4 regions of the Ruegeria sp. BE1 genome follow, and region 3 is predicted to be linked to each of the others. Evidence: riboswitches for the same ligand, from Rfam matches in the RefSeq annotation. Region 3 holds a riboswitch; each other region holds the start of a gene.
What was found. A riboswitch is a leader RNA that binds a small molecule or an ion and turns the genes downstream of it on or off. The one in region 3 is predicted to bind cobalamin.
Positions count from the first base shown of each region.

Region 1: linked by a shared signal. The riboswitch ahead of nrdH (glutaredoxin-like protein NrdH) and the one ahead of ACR0J5_RS12580 (hypothetical protein) in region 3 are both predicted to bind cobalamin.
Region 2: linked by a shared signal. The riboswitch ahead of ACR0J5_RS16125 (aromatic ring-hydroxylating oxygenase subunit alpha) and the one ahead of ACR0J5_RS12580 (hypothetical protein) in region 3 are both predicted to bind cobalamin.
Region 4: linked by a shared signal. The riboswitch ahead of ACR0J5_RS10935 (DUF1636 family protein) and the one ahead of ACR0J5_RS12580 (hypothetical protein) in region 3 are both predicted to bind cobalamin.

Region 1 is NZ_JBQFTY010000005.1:223,722-226,923, forward strand. It holds gene ACR0J5_RS15920 (metal ABC transporter ATP-binding protein) at 1-142, opposite strand, end outside; cobalamin riboswitch at 470-679, opposite strand; cobalamin riboswitch at 806-998, shown strand; gene nrdH (glutaredoxin-like protein NrdH) at 1,078-1,299, shown strand; gene nrdI (class Ib ribonucleoside-diphosphate reductase assembly flavoprotein NrdI) at 1,315-1,728, shown strand; gene nrdE (class 1b ribonucleoside-diphosphate reductase subunit alpha) at 1,710-3,202, shown strand, end outside.
Region 2 is NZ_JBQFTY010000005.1:269,795-272,996, reverse strand. It holds gene ACR0J5_RS16130 (FAD-binding oxidoreductase) at 1-598, opposite strand, end outside; gene ACR0J5_RS16125 (aromatic ring-hydroxylating oxygenase subunit alpha) at 604-1,857, opposite strand; cobalamin riboswitch at 1,940-2,141, opposite strand; gene ACR0J5_RS16120 (LysR substrate-binding domain-containing protein) at 2,293-3,202, opposite strand, start outside.
Region 3 is NZ_JBQFTY010000003.1:485,687-488,888, reverse strand. It holds gene ACR0J5_RS12595 (bifunctional 2',3'-cyclic-nucleotide 2'-phosphodiesterase/3'-nucleotidase) at 1-341, shown strand, start outside; RNA gene ffs (signal recognition particle sRNA small type) at 381-479, shown strand; gene ACR0J5_RS12585 (alpha/beta hydrolase family protein) at 506-1,363, opposite strand; cobalamin riboswitch at 1,504-1,725, shown strand; gene ACR0J5_RS12580 (hypothetical protein) at 1,806-2,213, shown strand; gene ACR0J5_RS12575 (dual specificity protein phosphatase family protein) at 2,215-2,787, opposite strand; gene ACR0J5_RS12570 (DNA polymerase III subunit gamma/tau) at 2,855-3,202, shown strand, end outside.
Region 4 is NZ_JBQFTY010000003.1:161,767-164,968, forward strand. It holds gene ACR0J5_RS10925 (ABC transporter substrate-binding protein) at 1-835, opposite strand, end outside; gene ACR0J5_RS10930 (ABC transporter ATP-binding protein) at 854-1,639, opposite strand; gene ACR0J5_RS10935 (DUF1636 family protein) at 1,636-1,992, opposite strand; cobalamin riboswitch at 2,094-2,293, opposite strand; gene ACR0J5_RS10940 (DUF3299 domain-containing protein) at 2,395-3,183, shown strand.

The DNA of each region.
Region 1 (3,202 bases), on a different contig from region 3:
TGACAAACGTACTCTTGCCAGAGCCATTGGCGCCCAGCACCGCAAGGGTGGTTCCGGCCTCAATATCCATCGAGAGGCGGCGAAACAGCGTCAGATCACTATATCCAAGCGTCAGGTCGCGCAGTTGCAGAACAGTTGTCATCAGATCACCGCGTAGATCGATAGCCACAACAGCGCCGACAGTGCCAATGCACCCGCAACCTGCGCTATCACACTATATTCAGTCAGGCACCGGCCCCACTTGGTCATGGCGCGCCTGATCATTGATGCGCACTCCAAGCAACGGCGCGCATAGGAAGGTCCACAGGAAAGGCGTCTACCCCGTGTGTCCCACCATATGGGACAGGAGATTTTTGTACTGACATAGGCCTCGGCTCCTCCGATTGGTCGGGGGGCAAGCAAGGACACGTCTTTTTACGGCATGGACCGTTTGAAACACTGTCTACTCCCTCTGGGACACCCCGCCCAGCTACGTTAAAATCGGATGGCAGGTCTCCTGACTTGCGGGTCAACGCTGTCCCGATCCTTCCCAGGCTTTGGCCCAGTGGACGATCTCGGGTCGCTTACCGCCTACAGTTGCGGGGGCAGTTACGGATTTGGCATGAAAAGCGCCGCACCGTATTCCCTTTTATCCCGTCCCGCAGATCGCGGTCAGGGAACCATCACGGCGACAAAACACAAACGGGGTTGATTCGACAAGAGATCACACTAGGACTTCACCATTTTGTGGCTGGGGCACGTTTTGTGCGAAAAAGAAATTTATCGGACCTTCACCCTATATATTGACAAGAAGTGGCAACCAAACTCTATATACAGTTGCTTCGGTTCTTTCGATTCCTGTCGAAAGCTAAGAGGGAAACCGGTGAAAAACCGGCGCTGCCCCCGCAACTGTAAGCGGATCGTTCGGCTGGACACGCCACTGAAAGCGTGCTTTTGGGAAGGCCAGTCCGAACCACGATCCGCAAGCCAGGAGACCTGCCGGGCGCAAATGATAACCACGAACGGAGGGTTCGGGGGCGTGTTCTGGGGCATTTTCCCCGCAGCGTCCTCGACTTTGATTAAAGGACAGAGGACGACATGAGCATTACCGTATATTCCAAACCCGCCTGCGTACAATGCACCGCAACCACCCGCGCGCTGGATGCAAAGGGCGTCGCCTATGATGTGGTCGATCTGACTCAGGACGATAGCGCCATGACCCACGTGACCGAGCTGGGCTATCGTCAGGCCCCCGTTGTGGTCGCTGGCAGCGCACATTGGTCGGGCTTTCGCCCCGACATGATCGCCCAGCTGGCCTGATCCATGACCGCGCCGATCCCGGCGCTGGTCTATTTCTCATCGAAATCCGGAAACACCCACCGCTTTGTGACGCGGCTGGGGCTGACCTCTTTCCGCATTCCGACCGGGATGGACCCGCTGCCTGACCCCAAAGGCCCCTATGTTCTGATCTGCCCGACCTATGCCGATGGCGAGGGGCGCGGGGCGGTTCCGAAACAGGTGATCCGGTTTCTGAACGACCCGGCCCGCCGCGCCGGGATCATCGGGGTGATCGGCGCTGGAAATCGCAACTTTGGTGCGACCTACGCCATGTCCGGTCGCATCATCGCCCAGAAATGCAACGTTCCGCTGCTCTATTCCTTCGAGCTGGCCGGCACTGACACCGACATCGCCCGCGTCCGCGCCGGGCTTGAAAAACTAGGGAGACACCAATGCTCGACAGCAGCGTAAATGAGCAGGACTATCACGCGCTGAACGCGATGCTGAACCTTTACGATGGTGAGGGGAAGATCAGGTTCGACGCAGACCGCATGGCCGCGCGGCAGTATTTCCTGCAGCATGTGAACCAGAACACCGTGTTCTTCCACTCGCTGGATGAAAAGCTGGGCTATCTGGTGTCCGAAGGCTATTACGAAGCGGCCGTTCTGGACCAGTATTCCAAGAACTTCATGCGTCAGATCTGGGATTCGGCCTATGCCAAGAAATTCCGGTTTCCGACCTTTCTGGGCGCGTTCAAGTATTACACCTCGTACACTCTGAAAACCCGCGACGGGCAACGGTATCTTGAGCGGTACGAAGACCGCGTTGTGATGACCGCACTGGCACTGGCGCGCGGGGATGAGGCGCTGGCCCTGTCCTTCATGGAGGAAATTCTGGATGGCCGGTTCCAACCCGCCACGCCAACCTTCCTGAACGCGGGCAAGGCGTCACGTGGTGAGCTGATCTCGTGCTTTCTGCTGCGGTTGGAAGACAACATGGAAAGCATCGGGCGCGGCATCAACTCGGCCCTGCAACTGTCCAAGCGCGGCGGCGGTGTGGCGCTGCTGCTGACCAATATCCGCGAGCATGGCGCACCGATCAAGGGGATCGAAAACCAGTCCTCGGGCGTGATCCCTGTGATGAAACTGTTGGAGGATAGCTTTTCCTACGCCAACCAACTGGGCGCGCGGCAAGGGGCTGGGGCCGTGTATATGAACGCGCACCACCCCGATATCATGCGGTTCCTCGACACCAAGCGCGAAAACGCGGATGAGAAAATCCGTATCAAGACCCTCAGCCTTGGCGTGGTCATCCCCGACATCACCTTTGAACTGGCGAAAAAGAACGCCGATATGTACCTGTTCTCACCGCATGACGTGGAAAAGGTCTATGGCGTGCCCTTCTCGGAAATCTCGGTCACCGAGAAATATCACGAGATGGTGGATGACAAACGCATCCGCAAATCCAAGGTCAACGCGCGCGAGTTCTTTCAGACCATTGCCGAGATTCAGTTCGAATCCGGCTATCCCTATGTGATGTTCGAGGACACGGTGAACCGGATGAACCCAATCGCGGGCCGGATCAACATGTCGAACCTGTGCTCGGAAATCCTGCAGGTGAATGAGGCGTCGGAATTCAATGATGACCTCAGCTATGCGCATCTGGGCACGGACATCTCGTGCAACCTCGGGTCGCTGAACATCGCCAAGACGATGGATGGCGGCGATCTGGGCCGCACTGTTGGCGCTGCGATCCGCGCACTGACGGCAGTGTCTGAGATGTCGGCGATTGACTCGGTCCCCTCCGTGCGTCGTGGCAATGATGAAAGCCACGCGATTGGTCTGGGGCAGATGAACCTGCACGGGTTTCTGGCGCGCGAACATATCCACTATGGCTCACCCGAAGGGGTTGAGTTCACCTCGGTCTATTTCGCCAGCGTGGCCTA
Region 2 (3,202 bases), on a different contig from region 3:
GATATCCAGTCCAGGGGCGGTAGGGGTCGGCCTCTTCCACAACGAATTTCAGATCCAGACCGGGCGTTCGGCTGGCCATCTGTTCCAGACGTTGGCGAAAGATGATCTCGGACGGGCGTTTGGCGCAGTTGATGAAAACGATGTCCAGATCGCGCCCTTCATCCCACATGCACGTGGTCATCGACATCATCGGCGTGATGCCCGAGCCTGCCGAGATGAACAGAAACTTGCGGGCCGGGCTTTCCACATTGGTGAACAGGCCAGCCGGACCGATGGCCCTGATTCCCATGCCCGGCTTCAGGTTGTCCAGCATCCAGCGCGTTCCAATGCTGTCGGGCTGCGCTTTGGCAGTAACCGTGACAGAGCGCGGCCGCGATGGAGAGGACGAGATCGTATAAGTGCGATGCACGACGCCTCCGGGCTGGTCGGGGGCTGGTATTTCCAGCGTCAGAAACTGGCCGGGATGATAGGCGAAAAACGCGCCTGACGGGGCCCGAAACGTAAAGCTGGCCGTATTGGGCGTTTCAGGCACGACCGAGACGCATTCCAGCATCTCACTATCCTGCCAGACCGGGGCCACTGTATTGAGGTCTTTCATCCCCGTTACTCCGCAGCCATGACGTCAGGGGCCACATGATTCGCCAGCGTGTTGCAATACCATTCAACAAACTGCAGCACCCCGGATTCCTGTATGCCTGAATAGGGTCCCGGCACGTAGGCCGGGCTGTTGATACCTAGCTGGTTGTCCTCGACCACCTGCCGGTCTTCGTCATTGGTGGCCATCCAAACCTCGGTCAGACGCTTTAGGTCATAGTCTGTGCCCTCGACGGCCTCTTTGTTGACCAGCCATTTGGTGGTGACTTCGGTCTCGGTTGGGCTGATCGGAGTAATACGGAAGACAATCGAATGATCGGCCAGGAAATGGTTCCATGTGCTGGGGTAATGAAACTTCAGCAGCGTCCCGGCATCGGCAAAGGGCGCGCGGCCCAAAAACCGGCGCACGGCGGATTTGCCGTCCATCGTATAGCTTTCCGCCCCTTCCTTAAGAGGCATCCGCGCCAGACGGTACTGGCCGTCATCATGCAGATAGAACTGCGAAGGCATGCCGGCCGCTTTGCACCGGTCGAAGTGGTCTTGCATGAAGGCGGGGGTTTCGCCGCCTTCGATCCCGGTTACAGAGGGGTCATCCGGGAAAGTCCGGCAGAGCGAAGGATGGTTGCCGCCACAGTGATAGCATTCACGGTTGTTTTCCCAGACAAGTTTCCAGTTGCCCTTTTCGACGATGGTGCTTTCAAACGCGATCTTGGCGTTGTTCAGGTCGTGGGGCTCAAGATAGGGGCGTGCGATATTGGCAAAGGTGTCAAAGTCGGGGGCCTCATCCGCAAGACAGATGTAGATAAGACCGGCCAGTTCGCGGCAATGCACGGTTTTCAACCCATGTTGTTTGGGATCGAAATCGGGGCCCATGTCCCGCGCCCAAAGAAGCGAACCATCCAACTCATAAGTCCATTGGTGATATGGGCATACGAGTTTCGGCGCATTGCCCTTTGCCGCCTTGCAAATAACCGAGCCGCGATGGCGGCAGGTGTTGTGAAAAGCCCGGATCTGATCGTCTGCGCCGCGCACGATAATCACGCGGTAGGCGCCCACGGTATAGGTAACGTAATCGCCCTTTTTCACCAATTCACAAGCGGGAATGGCAAACAGCCACTGGCGGTAATGTATGGCCTCAAGGTCGGTCCGAAAAACATCGGGGTCCGTGTAAAACGCCTGCTCCAGAGCATAGGCTGGGTTTCGACGTGTCAACAGGCTTTGAATGTTGCTCACTTCTGGCTCTCCTGCCGCGCCCCGCGGCATTGCTTGGGCAGATGACAAAGAAGACCAGCCCGGAGCCGCGCGAGGATCGCGTCCGGAACATGCGCCCCCACCGCCACCCGCGGTTTGACATATCTGCAAGGCTGGTTTCCGGACTTGGAAGGGGCTTTCACCCGGTTCGGCACCTTCCCGGGATCCTCGTCCCAGTGGTTCTTGCCGAGCCTGACCTTCGTTACCGTTGCGGGGGCAGTGGCGGAATTTCACCGACTTCCCAATTATCCACCGCCCGGGTCTCGGGCGGCAGCACCTCACACGCGCACCCTAGCCGGGGTCCTTCTGGCCGCTGGAAAAAATGCGACATTTTATGCTGAAAAACTGACACGATGATTTTTTGACGGCGCTGCACGGATATTGGGGCCGGGTTTCTCGGGCCTCAGGCCACCGAACCCCTGTGTCGCGCTTTGCCGCCGCTTGGGGCTATTGGGATTTCTCAACTTTATGTAAGATCCAATCCCTCACCCTTTGCGCATCATCCGAAAGGGGGGTCTTTTTGGACCAGACCAGATAAAATCCCTTACCCGTGGCCCATTGCCAATCGGCTTTTGCGGCAAGAAGCCCCTGTTTGACCAGCCTGTCCGTCAGGTGTTTCCATCCAAAGGCGAACCCTTCTCCGGCCATGGCGGCCTGAAGCACAAGAGCGTAATCATTCAGGCGAAGGCCTGTGTTCGGCACAGCGGTGCGGATTGAAAAATTCGCGAACCATTCGCTCCAGCTTGGGCGCTGCCGTATCGGTTCTTCCAGATGGATGAGCCGCTGGGTCAACAGGTTCGGAAGGCTGCGCAGATCGACCGCTGCTGCCATGACACGCGGCGATGCGACGGGATAGATCACCTCGGGCGCGATCAATGCACATTCGCAACCCGACCAGTCCCCATTGCCCAGCCGTATCGCAAGGCTTATGTTTTCGGCATCGATATCGGGTTCCCGGTCGCTGGATTGCAGGCGCAAATCAATGCCGGGATAGCGTTTCTGCAATTCCGCAAGGCGCGGCATAATCCAATAGTTATTAAACGCCGTAGATGCGCTGAGCGTCACATATCCCGTCTGGTTGAGTTGTTGAATGGATGTCACTGACAAAGACAGCTGCTCAAAGGCGCGCGTGACATCAGCCAAAAGCCGTTGTCCGGCGCTGGTCAGAACAACCTGACGATGGCTGCGGGTGAAAAGCGGCGTGCCCAACCCCTCTTCCAGGCGACGGATTGCGACGCTGACGGCGGGTTGCTGCACGTTCAGCTCCTCAGCGGCGCGCGTAAAGGATTGCAGGCGAGCGGCCGCCTCAAAGACGACAAGATGGCGGGGTGAGCCAAGGAGCTTCCAGAGTTCTTGC
Region 3 (3,202 bases):
GCAACCCGCTGCGCCCTGATCAGCGTTTTGTGGTTGCTCTGAACAATTACAGAGCCAATGGCGGTGGTCACTTCCCGCATTTGGAGCGGGCAGAACGAATCCCCCTTCCGATCCTGTCAGTGCAGGAGGTCTTACAGGCCTATATCGCAGGCAACCTGCCACAGGACCCTTTGCACCATGTATCCCGGCCGTTTCGGTTTGCTCCGATACCCGGCGGCGCCACCGCACTGATCCGAACCGGCTCGAAAGCGACGCAACATATCTCAGAACTGGATGCTTATCGTCCGCAGGTGCTGGGCGAAGACGCCGAGGGTTTTTTACAAATCCGATTGGCCCTGTGACGGGTTGCGTTCCACCGGTTCCTTACTTATATCAAGCCCTGAGAGGTTGGCGCGGGCGAGCGCCTCGCCAACCTGGTCAGGTCCGGAAGGAAGCAGCCACAACGAGCCCCGCTTGGGTCGATGTCCAACCTCTCACTTCATCCCCACAAGAAGAATAATACGCGCTATGCGATCAGCTTTGGCCAGACGGCTGCGCTGCGTCGGGCGAACGCGCCGATATGGCCCACTTTGGTCAGACCGAAATCCCCCGGTGACAAGAGATGGCGGCGCGCGTGCGGTCCGTACAGATCGGCCAGCCGCCACACCGCGTTCGGCGGCACGACATCATCGTCGTCAAACGTGTACAAATCCACCGGGGTTCTCGATTGCGCCCACCCCGCGTCGGGCAGGGTCTGGCCGATCTCGGGCAGGTAATTGCGGGGCGCCGTGCACCAGCGGCGCCATTGCCAATAGACGCTGGCAGGCAAATCAGCGCCAAAGCCCAAGGCTTTGCCCGGCAGATAGCCGAGCGCTTTTACTGCAAGCGGCGCATGACCGTACCAGAACAACAAAGCCAGCGCCCGGTAAGGCCAAGGATGGTCAGACACTGTCACAGGCCCGGAGCAGACACATATCATACGGTCGATCAGATCAATATCCGGCTGAACAGGCCCCAACATACCACCGACGGAATGACCGATGCTCCACTGCTGAGCCTCGGGAAACCGTCTCCGCATCTCGGTTCGCGCCGCAGGCATATCGATCAAAGCCCAATCCGCCATTGTGACCGTGGATGCCTTTAACGGCCCCTTCAGCGAATGGCCAAAATCGCTGTAGTCATAGGTCATGCAAGCCATGCCCTGTTCGGCCGCCAACCACCGGGCAAAGTGCTGGTAATAGTCGCGCGGCACACCTGTCGCACCGTGAATCACAACGGCAACTTCAGGATCAGCCACCGGCGCATAAAGACGCGCGGACAGCGTGCCTGTGCCCGAGGGGAATTCGAAGTCCTGCGTCGATACAGTCTGCGCGGTGTCCAGCATGGCGCGGCTCCCGATTCTGAACCAGACGGTTCACTTTTCTATACCGGCCCGATTTCCCGACCCAAGTCAACAGGGGCGCAACATGACCATGCGTCCACCTCGTCGCGTCAATTGCGCGCTTGACTCGGGTCACCTGCACCCGCTAGCGATTGCGCGATGGTTCTCGTCCCCGATCTTCGGGGCGGGATGAAAAGGGAACACGGTGCGGTTCTGATTGGCTATGCCGATATGAACCAAGGCCGCGACTGCCCCCGCAACTGTAAGCGGTGAGCAATGCCAAAATACCACTGGCCGAAAGGCTGGGAAGGTCGGCAACGCGATGACCCGCAAGTCAGGAGACCTGCCATCGAACACAACTGTAACTCGGGCGGGGTGTCCGGGCAGGTCGTCAGTTCGCTGTCACACCTGATCTTTGCCCCGCTCAATGCGCGGAGGGCGCAGTATGATCTGGAAGACAAAGACGCACGAATTCTCAGCCACCCTATGCCAGAAAACCGGCAAGACCTGCCCGGCCCTGGCGCAGATGGCCCGCGCCATCGTGCAAGCCATGGAAAGCGCAATACCGGCCACATCCGACGATTTCGAATTTGAAGGCAGCGCAGAGCTGGCCCATTGCCCGCAAGGATGTGCTGTTCGGTATCGGGCGAACAGAGACCAAATCCTCATGTTCGGCGGGGCCGAGGCTGACGCCCCCATCGACGCGCTGGAGGACTACGCAGAAATGCTGTTCGGGCCAGAGTTCACCACCCGCCCGGCTCAGATGTTGCCGACGCCTCCTTGCGCAATGCTGCAAGTGTCGAAACTGGCAACCGGGGCGGCGGTCCGGCCGGAACAGCGGGTGGCTCTCTAATCTATCCTTCCGGGGTGGCGCGATGGGCTTGCACCGCCCATTCCATCTGACCTTCGGTTTCGACCGCACAAGGGCGAACCGCGCGCAGGCGCTTCAGCGCCGCGTCCGGCAACTCGCCCAGTTCGACCATCAGGCGTAGCACGACCATTCCCGAGCGTCCGCACCCGCCCCGACAATGGACCAGCACCCGCCCCGCACCGGCCAATACCTCTTTCGCTGCGGTGCTGACCTCGGGCCAGACGGCCTGAATATCAGAGGGCGGCGTGCCAAAATCGGCAACCGGCAAATGCGCCCATTGGATACCCGCATCGCGAAGATCATCCCCAAGGCGAGAGGCGCCTGCCTGCTGCATCTCCGCACCAGTGGTCATCGAAATCACCAGCTGCGGCTGCCATTCCCGCAGGACCGAGAAATCCCGCACGTAGCCCCCCGCCCGACCCGGCAGAGGCGACAGGGCAAGCAGCCCGTTTCCCACGTTCACTGCATGAATCGCAAAATGACTCATCTGCGCGCCCCTTTTTTCAGATGCGCTTCTACGATGCGCAAAGCGCGATGCAAACCGAATTTCACCCATTGCGGCGGTGGACGCGGGCGGCGGGGGTCTCTACGCTGCATCGGAACCCGAATCCGACAGAGCCCCCATGACCGACACGCCCAGCCCCGCCTATCAGGTTCTTGCCCGCAAATACCGCCCGGAAACCTTTGCCGATCTGGTCGGTCAGGACGCCATGGTGCGCACCCTGAAAAACGCGTTCGAGGCGGATCGGATCGCGCAAGCCTTCATCATGACCGGCATTCGCGGCACCGGCAAAACCACGACGGCCCGGATCATTGCCAAGGGCATGAACTGCATCGGACCCGATGGTACTGGTGGCCCAACGACCGAGCCTTGCGGCCAGTGTGAACACTGCACCGCCATAATGGAAGGCCGCCATGTCGACGTGATGGAGATGGACGCCGCCAGCCGTACCGGCGTGAATGACATCCGC
Region 4 (3,202 bases), 320 kb from region 3:
CGTCAGTCTGCGACATCACCGGATGTTCCTGCAGGAACTTGAACGTATCCGCCGCGCCATTGCCGGTCTGATAGTCCAGCAGCACCAGGAATTCCGGGTTCGCGGCGGCCACGGCCTCCCACGAGGTGCGGCCCCAGCTGGTGTCCATGTCATGGGTGACATTCTCACCACCCGCAGCTGCAATCATCGCGTCGGGGATGGCGAATTTGCCAGCGGTAAAGGGCGCATCTGCCGGGCCGTCCAGCAGGAAAACGCGGGGTTTGGCGACATCGGCGGTTTGCGATTGAATCGCGGCCAGTTCCTCTTTCCAGCCAGCGACCAGCGCCTCGGCCTTGTCTTCGACATGCATGACGGTGCCCAGACGCAGAACGTCGTCAAACAGCAGGTCCATGCTGGCCTCGGGGCGGTCCTTGTCCAGATGCACGCAGCTTTCCGTCAGGATCATGGTCTTGATGTCAAAGGGTGCAAGCGTGTCGGGGGTCACGTCACCGCCCGGCTTCATGCCGTAGTACCAACCGGCAAAGAACAGATCGGGCTCTACCGCGACCAGGTTTTCAACGGTCGGGTATTTCGGGGCCAGCTCAGGGATGTCACCGCGCAGAGTGTCAAACTCGGGGCTGGTTTTGTACCAGCCGGTGATGCCGGTCAGGCCCACGATCTTGTCCTGCAGACCCAGCGCAAAGGCCATGTCGGTCATGTTCATGTCATGCACGACCAGACGCTCGGGCTGGGTTTCAAAGACCAGCGGTTCGCCGCAATTGTCGACCGTGACCTCATGTGCCGAGGCACCGCCCGCAATGGCAGCCACCATAGCCGCAGACCAGAGATGTTTCATATAGAATAGTTCCTTGGGTTAAGTTGAAATGGGTGTTCTTCGGATATCCAGCGCCGGGATCATCCGGCCTTCGTGCTGAAAGCACAGGTAATCCACGCCAAACGTGTCGCGGACCTTATCTGCGGTCAGCACCTCGGCGACGGTTCCGAAACTAGTCAGGCGTGTGGATTTCATCAGCGCCACATGGGACGCAAATTCGGGGATCATGACCAGATCGTGGACGATCATCACCACCGTGATCCCCAGCTCGGCCACCAGCGACAGCATCCGTCCCTTGGCGTCCGGGTCCAGATGGTTGGTGGGTTCGTCCAGAAACAGCAGGGACGGATTCTGGGCCAGCGCGCGGGCGATATGCGCCCGCTGACGCTCACCCCCGGACAGTTGCGCCATGCGCTTGCCCGCCAGAGCGCCAAGATGGGTCAGGTCGAGTATCCGGTCCAGTTCAGCCGCGTGTTCAGCCGCAGACCGGTCGGCCCGGATCGGGATCTGGCCAAGGGCCACATAGTCGCGCAGTTCCAGCCGTCCGTCGGGGTATTCCTGCTGGCTGACAACGGCGATCATGCGGGCGCGTTCGGTGGCCGACATCTGTTTCAGGCTGCGCCCGCCGACGCGCACATCGCCCAGAACCAGATCAGCCGCACCGCATAGCAGGTTCAGCAGCGTTGTCTTGCCTGCCCCATTGGGCCCCGCAATGGCCAGAATTGCCCCTTTGTCCAATTCGAACGAGACGCCCTGAAGCAGGACATCCCCGTTCAGGGCGTAATACTCCAGGTCTTCAGCAACCAAAAAGGGAGGGTGAGTCATGGTCGCCCTCCAAACTCCAGTCGCGGCATGCGGGACAGCGTCTTGGTATAAAGCGCCCGAGGCCGGTCCGTTGCGCTGGTCCAGCCATCAACGCTTTGCTGGTATTGATGGGCAAAGGTGGCCAGCGCGTCGATGTCGCGCTGCGTGCGGATGTCGCCGAACAGGTATTGCGCCTTGCCCACCGCCTGAAACCCAACCGTTATTGGCCGGGCACAGCCTGCCATACAGTCCACGGTGCGCACCGCAAACCCCACAGGCAGCTTATCTGCAAGCGCTGTTTGAATGGCCTCTGCGCTCAGTTCACCTTTGCAGGTCGTGCAGATCAGAATGACATGATCAGATTTTTCCGACATCCTCAGGCCCGCCCGTCAACAGCGGCCACAGAGTGTATCGATCGTCGAAACACGCGCCAGTCGTGTCATCATAGCCTCCTTCCAGGACGCCCCGCCCCGGGTTGGTTGAACATATGATGGCAGGTCTCCTGACTTGCGGGTCGTGGCTTTGCCATCCTTCCCAGCCGCCGGGCCAGTGGATATTTGGCATTGCTCACCGCTTACAGTTGCGGGGGCAGTTACGGATTTGGTGCCAGATGGCAAACCGCACCGTATTCCCTTTCTCTTCCCCTTGCGGGGAACCATCGTCAGATGGACTGCCCCAGTTCCTGCGATGGGTCAATGATAAAGTTCTCAGTTTGACAGTTTCCGGAGTGGGCGGGCGCAGATAAACTCTGCGCGTGCCCGCGGAAAGAGGCTGGAATGATCCCGTCTGATCGGTACAGTCGGGACATGCGCAATTGGGTTCACATTCTGGCCTTGTTGGCCCTGGGCTGGTTCGGCACTGCGGCCGCATCGGGCCAGGTGTTGGATTGGTCTGAACTGCCAGATCCCGCTGCCCAGAATTACGAGGACCCGTTTCGCGCCCTCACGCCCGAACAGTTCGATGATGTCATCTTTGCCCTGCGCCTGCGGGGCAGGTTGCAACAGGGTGCAGGCAGCGACGAAGAGCGCCGGAAATGGCAGATGCTTTTAACAGAAACCGAGGCCGCCCTGACCGCCGATGAAATTGATGTGGATTGGCTGCTGGATCAGGTGCAGGCGGTCACGCAGCGCCGGGATCATGCAGGATCTGCGGGCAATCCCGATCTTGATGGCCAGACCGTCACGCTGATGGGGTTTGCCATCCCTGCGCCGCCGGATGCAGATGGGCAGAGTGTCGTCTATCTGGTGCCGCAAAGCGGGATGTGCAGTCATCTGCCCGCGCCGCTGCCCAATCAGATGATCCGGGTCCGGTTGAATGTCGACTGGACGCCCAGCCATGTCCATCAGCCCGTTCGGTTGACCGGAACGCTCAGCATTGATCCGTCCGCGCAAAACGTGATGGTTGTTGACGGGATCATGCCCATGCGCGCGACGTTCCTGCTGGAGTCCGATCACGTCGAAACCCTGACCGTGCAGGAGGAGCAGTTGAACTGGACCCAAAGCACCAAGGATCACTTCCGCAAGGCAAACCGGCGCAAAAGTGGTGGCGCGCAAACTGCGGACTAAGGGTTGCGTCCCAGCGTTT